Regions from separate parts of the Streptomyces sp. NBC_00090 genome, predicted to be linked through region 1. Evidence: riboswitches for the same ligand, from Rfam matches in the RefSeq annotation. Region 1 holds a riboswitch; the other holds the start of a gene.
What was found. Region 1 has a riboswitch for cyclic di-AMP ahead of OG361_RS29585 (M23 family metallopeptidase). Riboswitches for the same ligand answer to the same signal wherever they lie in the genome.

Region 1 (3,399 bases):
ACAAATCAGCTCCAGCGAATTCCTATTCTTTGTATACGGCGCGCGCGTTAATTCCGGGCACTCGACGTGTTGACGACATGTTGCGAAACCCTCACACGGCCGCGCTCCGGCCTTTTGAGGCGGTGCAGCCCCAGTGAGCGCTCCGCGTGCAGCGCGGTCAGCGCCCTGGCCCGCTCGGCGTCGCCGCGCGCGACGGCGTCCACGATGGCGCCGTGCTCGGCCCAGGCCTCCACGGGCTGGGCCGGCTGATCGACCGCGTACATCCAGGCGATCTTGTGCCGGAGCTGGGTGAGGAGCGCCGTCAGGGCAGGGCTGCCGGAGGCCTGGGCGAGCGTCTCGTGGAACCAGCCGCCCAGCGAGCGCAGATCCTCGCCCTGGCCGCGCCTGGCCCGCTCCTGCCCCAGCCTGACCAGCCCTCGCAACACCTTGAGGTGCGCCTCCGTGCGCCGCTGCGCGGCCCGGGCGGCGCCCAGCGGTTCGAGCAGCGCCCGCATGTCGAGCAGGTCGGCCGCCTCCTGCTCGGTGGGCTCGGCGACATGGGCGCCCGCGTGGCGGCGGGTGACGACGAAGCCCTCGGACTCCAGCGTGCGCAGGGCCTCGCGGACCGGGACACGAGAGACCCCGTAGCGGCGCGCGAGCTGCTCCTCGGTCAGCCGGCCACCCCGCTCGAAGACACCGGAGACGATGTCGTCCCGGATCGCCGTGCATACCGATTGCGCGGGAACGCGCATGTCCGACCTCCGCCTTGATCCGCGCGAGACAATTCGAGCGATGCCTGTTCCGCGTCCGTTCTGCTTCTGTTCTGCGACTCTATTGCAGCACGCCGAAATTTCCGATGCCCCGACGGAATCCAGGGATATGTTTTGGCCAGCGAAAAGCCCCGGCTCAGTACGAGCCGGGGCTTTTGCGACGCGATCCGGGTGGTGTCAGAGGCTGACGCCGCGGGCGCGGAGGTACGAGATCGGGTTGATGTCGGAGCCGTACTCGGAGCTCGTCCGGGCCTCGAAGTGGAGGTGCGGGCCGGTCGAGTTGCCGGTCGAGCCCGAGATGCCTATCTGCTGGCCCGGCTCGACGGTCTGGCCGACGTAGACCCCGATGGACGAGAGGTGACCGTACTGGGTGTACGTGCCGTCGTGCATCCGGATGACGATGTTGTTGCCGTACGCGCCGCCCCAGCCGGCCTCGACGACGGTGCCGGAGCCGACGGAGACGACCCGGCTGCCGTAGGAGGCGTGGAAGTCGATGCCGGAGTGGCTGCCGGAGGACCAGAGCGAGCCGCCGGCCTTGTAGCCGGTGCTCACGTACGAGCCGGCCACGGGGAGCTGGAAGGAGTTGAGCCGGCGGCGCTCGGCCTCGCGGGCGGCGCGCTCCCTCTCCTCGCGGACCTCCTTGGCGCGGGCCTCGGCCTTGCGCTTCGCCTCTGCCCGGGCCTCGGCCTCGACCTTCGCCTTGGCGGCGGCCTCGAAGGCCTCCTGCTCCTGGGCGGCGACCTGGGCGCTGACCCGGTCCGCGAGGGAGTCCTCGGTGATCACCTGGGTGAGGCCGGTGTCCTCGGCGGAGCGGTTGTCCGTGTCGGCGGCGAGCGCCGGGGAGGCGAAGGTTCCGATCACCCCGGTGGTGGCGAGCGTCGCGACGCCGGCGATGCCCACGCTGCGGCGCGCCATCCGGCTCGGACCACGATGCTTCCCGGTGGCACGGGTGAACGCCATGTAGTGGCTGATCCTTTCCTTCCTTCTCGCCTACCGGGTTAGCTGACGGGTTCGGAGCAGGAAGGTCTCCTACGAGCCCCTCCGTACGAGACGAAGGCGCCCGATTCACCCCAGGGACGTGTTGGGTCCCCGGCTCCCCAGGCTCGCGCCTGACGGGGACTCGGCGATGACTGTCCGTTGCCGCGGACGCGGCACGTGCACCTGACGAACAGCCGCACCGACGCTATGCGGATCGTCTTTCAATCACCAAACAGACACGCCACTTTGTAAGACATGCCACAGGGCAGACAGCCACCCTTGACATCAATTCGGACAAAGCGGATGGCCCCGACGAAACCATGACGTCGGGGCCATCCACCGGCGGATCCGAGGAGCGATCAGCCGGTCACGACGGTGACTTCACCGATGCCGAGCGCGCGCACCGGCTCCACGATCTGCGCCGCGTCGCCCACGAGCACGGTGACGAGCCGGTCCACCGGGAAGGCGTTGACCACGGCCGCGGTCGCCTCGACCGTGCCGGTGTCGGCGAGACGCGCGTACAACTGGGCCTGGTAGTCGGCCGGGAGGTGCTGCTCCACCTGGTCGGCGAGCGTCCCGGCGACCGAGGCCGCCGTCTCGAACTTGAGCGGCGCCACCCCCACCAGGTTCTGCACGGCCGTCTCGCGCTCGGCGTCGGTGAGGCCCTCCGCCGCGAGGGTCCGCAGCACCTTCCACAGGTCGTCAAGTGCCGGGCCGGTGTTCGGGGTGTCGACCGAGCCGCTGATGGCGAGCATCGACGCGCCGTTCCCCGCGGCGTCGGAGCGGAGCACCTGACCGAAGGCCCGCACGCCGTACGTGTAGCCCTTCTCCTCGCGCAGGACCCGGTCGAGCCGCGAGGTGAGCGTGCCGCCGAGGCAGTACGTGCCGACGACCTGGGCGGGCCAGACGCTCGCGTGCCGGTCGGCGCCGATCCGGCCGATCAGCAACTGGGTCTGGACGGCGCCGGGACGGTCCACGACGACGACCCGGCCGGTGTCGTCGGCGGTGATCGGCGGCATCGGCAGCGGCTCGGCCGGCTCGCCGGTCCAGGCGCCCAGCGTCTCGGCGAGGACCTTCTCCAGGTCGACGCCCGTCAGGTCGCCGACGACGACGGCGGTGGCCGTGCCGGGGCGGACGTGCGCGTCGAAGAAGGCGCGGACCGCGGCGGCGTCGATCGCGGCGACCGTCTCCTCCGTGCCCTGGCGCGGCCGGGACATCCGCGACTCGGCCGGGAAGAGCTCCTTGGAGAGCTGCTTGGCGGCCCGGCGGGCCGGGCTGGCCGTCTCGTGCGGGATCTCGTCCAGGCGGTTGCGCACCAGGCGCTCGACCTCGGTCTCCAGGAAGGCCGGGGCGATCAGGGCCTCGGAGAGCAGCCCGAGCGCCTTGGGCAGCCGGGAGACCGGCACCTCCAGGGAGACCCGTACGCCCGGGTGGTCCGCGTGCGCGTCGAGCGTGGCTCCGCAGCGCTCCAGCTCGGCCGCGAACTCCTCGGCGCTGTGCTGGTCCGTGCCCTCGGAGAGCGCGCGGGCCATGATCGTGGCGACGCCGTCGAGACCCGCCGGCTCGGCGTCGAGCGGGGCCGGCAGGTAGAGCTCCACGGCCACGACCTGCTGGCCGGGGCGGTGGCAGGTCAGCACGGTCAGACCGTTGTCCAGCGCTCCGCGGTCCGGGG
Region 2 (3,399 bases), 830 kb from region 1:
CCCGGAGCTACAGGGGCATGAGGTCGGGGCGCTTCGCCTCGACGTGGTCGCCCGAGCTCTCGCCACGCAGCCTGCGCCCGATCCAGGGCACGAGGTACTCCTTGGCCCAGTGGATGTCGTCGCGCCGCACCTCCAGCGTGCCGCGCGGGGGGCGCGGCGGCCACGACTGGTCCGGGTCGGCGGGCACGGGCAGGCCGAGGACCTGGGCGGCGCGCAGGGCGACCCGGGTGTGGCCGTCGGGCGAGAGGTGCAGCCGGTCGTCGTCCCAGGCCCGCAGGTCCTGCACGGACTTGAGGGACCACAGGTCGAGGACCGGGCAGTCGTAGCGGTCCGCGATGGACCGGACGTGGGCGGTGTAGGTGGCGATCTTCCCGCGCAGGTGTCGGAGCACGGGGATGTCACGGGTGTCGAAGCCGGTGGTCACCATGACGGTGCCGACGGCGGAGGTCAGGTCCGCGACGGCGCGCTCGAAGCGCTCGGCCACGTCGTCGGGGTCGGTGCCGGGCCGGATGATGTCGTTGCCGCCGGCACAGAAGGTCACCAGGTCGGGGGCGAGTTCCTTCGCCCGGGGGACCTGTTCCGCCACGATCTGGTCGAGCAGGCGCCCGCGTACGGCCAGGTTGGCGTAGCGGAAGGCGTCGTGCTCCGGCAGCTGGTCGGCGAGCAGCACCGCGAAGCGGTCCGCCCAGCCGACGTACGTCCCGTCGGGTCCGGGGTCTCCGACGCCCTCGGTGAAGCTGTCACCGATCGCCGCGTACGACCCGAATGCGTTCTTGTCTCTTGATCTCGAATCGTCTGCCACGGGAGCACATCCTTCCCTTTCGGATGTGACCTACGCGACCGTAAGGAAGGGTTGACGGCGGGTGAGATATGCCACCGATAAAGATTCCACCAAGCCGGAATACGCTCCCGAATATGTCAGGAACACACTGGCGGCCCGGCACAGGGGTGCCGGGCCGCCAGCTGTGCGACCGCGTCAGATGGAGACGCCGTGCTGGCGCAGGTACGCGAGCGGGTCGATGTCGGCGCCGTAGTTCGGCGAGGTGCGGATCTCGAAGTGCAGGTGCGGGCCGGTGGAGTTGCCGGTCGAGCCGGAGAGGCCGATCTGCTGGCCGCCGCTGACCGACTGGCCGGACGAGACGGAGAGGGAGGAGAGGTGCGCGTACTGCGAGTAGCTGCCGTCGGAGTGCTGGATGACGACCTCGTTGCCGTAGGCGCCGCTCCAGCCGGCCGAGACGACGGTGCCGGCGCCCACGGCGCGGACGGTCGTACCGGAGGAGGCGATGAAGTCGACACCCGTGTGGTAGCCGGAGGACCACATGGAGCCGGAGGCGCGGTACGGGGTGGAGATGCCGCCGTCGACGGGGGCGACCCAGCCGGAGGAGGAACCGGTGGACTGCGAGGAGGTCGAGGCGTCCGACTGCGCGGAGGTCGAGGCGTCCGGCTGCGAGGAGGTCGAGGCGTCCGACTGCGCGGAGGTCGAGGCGTCCGGCTGCGCGGCGGTGGCGGCCGGGGCGGAGTCGCGCTCGGTGCCGCGGGAGGCGCGGGTCTCCTCGCCGGAGGCCTGCGACGAGCCGCTCTCCGACTCGGCCTTCGGAGCGGCCTTCGGGGCGGCGGCCTTGGGCGCGACGCGCTTGTGGGCGGCCTTCGGGGCGGAGGCCTTGGCGGTGCTCTTGGCGCCGAGGGTGAGCTTCATGCCGGGCAGGATCAGCGAAGGGTTCTCGCCGACGACCTGGCGGTTGTCCTCGTACAGCTTCTGCCAGCCACCGGCGAGGTGGTGCTCGACCGCGATCTTCGACAGGTAGTCGCCGCGGACGACGGAGTACGTCGTCGGGGCGGCCTTCACGGCGGCGGCGGGCGCGGCCCGAAGGGCGGCGGGGGCCTTCACCTGGGCGGCGGCGGCGACGGCCTGGGCGGGAACGGCGGCCGGGGCGGCCTGCTCGGCGGCGTGGGCGCCGGTCGCACCGAAGAGCGGGAGGGCGACGACTGCGCCTCCGGTACCGGCGGCGACGATTCCACGCGTGATCGGGTTGATCTTGGGACGGCGGTGCTTACCCTTCGCGGGCATGGCGAATTCCTCTCCGGCGCCTACGAGGTGAGCTGTCGGGTTCGGACTGGAGATGCCCGGCCGCGTTCTCACGCGGCTTCACCCCGAGCCGTCCTGCGTCGCGGGACCGGCGTACTTCCTGGGTCCCCCGCTCCTGCCACACATTTGATGAGTGCGGGTTCCGGACGGTGGCAGGATTCGGCGGTCCGACCGGATTGACGGTGACGCTAGACGAGCGGTTCGACACGGACAAGCCACTGATTTCCCCCGGCATTACCCGTTCCGCTTTTCCACCGGAATTCCGGTCACCCTCCGTGGATGACGGTCCTTCGATTTCCTTTTTCCGTACGGCAATTGCTCCGGGCTCCCGGCCACGATCCGTCACCTCTATGACCCTGCTCACGCGCCGAACGCCATCTCACCCGTAAACAGGGCGCGTTATACACAAGGCCCTAATTCGGACAGATCACCCATTACCGTCCGAGGGGGTGCGCCCGACCGGTCCCGCCTGGATGATTGCCCCAGGAACCGATCTCGCATCGGGCGCCCGAACGTCGACACCCAGGAGCATCCGTGACGCAGCAGCTGCCGCAGGCCCCGCCCACCGAAGCGAACGAACCCGAGCTGGCGGAGGTCCGGAACTTCCGGGACGTGGGCGGCCTGCCGACGACGGACGGGCGCGCCGTGCGACCCGGCCGCCTCTTCCGCAGCGGCCACCTCGCCCACGCCACCGAGAGCGATGCCGTCTTCCTCTCCTCACTCGGCCTGCACACCGTCTTCGACTTCCGCAACGACGCCGACCGGAAGGTCGAGGGCGAGGACGTCGAGCTCCCCGGCGTGCGGAACGTGCACATACCTCTCAATGACCCGGCCGACGGCAAGGAGTTCTGGAAGCTGGTGCGCGACGGTGACATCGCGCAGCTGCGGGGGATCCTGGGCGAGGGCAAAGCGGCGACCCGTATGTCCGACTCGTACCGGAAAATGGTGGTCGAGCGGACTTCGGAGCACAGCCGGATCCTGCACTCCATGGCCGAGGAGAGCCTCCCGGCCCTGATGCACTGCGCGGCCGGCAAGGACCGCGCCGGTCTCTCCATCGCGGTCACCCTGCTCGCCCTCGGCGTCGAGCGGGAGGCGATCGAGGCCGACTACGTGCTGTCGAACGACCCGCACCGCCGGTACAAGGTACGCCGCAGCTCCACCGCCCCGGACGCGATGTCGCCCGAGGTGATGGAGCTGCTGAGCCCGCTCTTCGACGCGCGGGTGGAGTATCTGCGGGCCGCGTTCGAGACGATCGACGCGACCTGGGGATCGGTGGAGACCTACCTCACGGAGGGGCTCAAGCTGACCCCGGA

Region 2: linked by a shared signal. The riboswitch ahead of OG361_RS33120 (peptidoglycan DD-metalloendopeptidase family protein) and the one ahead of OG361_RS29585 (M23 family metallopeptidase) in region 1 are both predicted to bind cyclic di-AMP.

Annotation. Positions count from the first base shown of each region.
Region 1 covers NZ_CP108224.1:6,588,602-6,592,000, reverse strand. Annotated here, with positions in the region: gene OG361_RS29590 (GntR family transcriptional regulator) at 48-731, opposite strand; gene OG361_RS29585 (M23 family metallopeptidase) at 927-1,709, opposite strand; cyclic di-AMP (ydaO/yuaA leader) riboswitch at 1,722-1,885, opposite strand; gene OG361_RS29580 (M16 family metallopeptidase) at 2,087-3,399, opposite strand, start outside.
Region 2 covers NZ_CP108224.1:7,422,389-7,425,787, reverse strand. Annotated here, with positions in the region: gene OG361_RS33130 (STM4011 family radical SAM protein) at 1-21, shown strand, start outside; gene OG361_RS33125 (SGNH/GDSL hydrolase family protein) at 8-802, opposite strand; gene OG361_RS33120 (peptidoglycan DD-metalloendopeptidase family protein) at 977-2,068, opposite strand; cyclic di-AMP (ydaO/yuaA leader) riboswitch at 2,073-2,228, opposite strand; gene OG361_RS33115 (tyrosine-protein phosphatase) at 2,621-3,399, shown strand, end outside.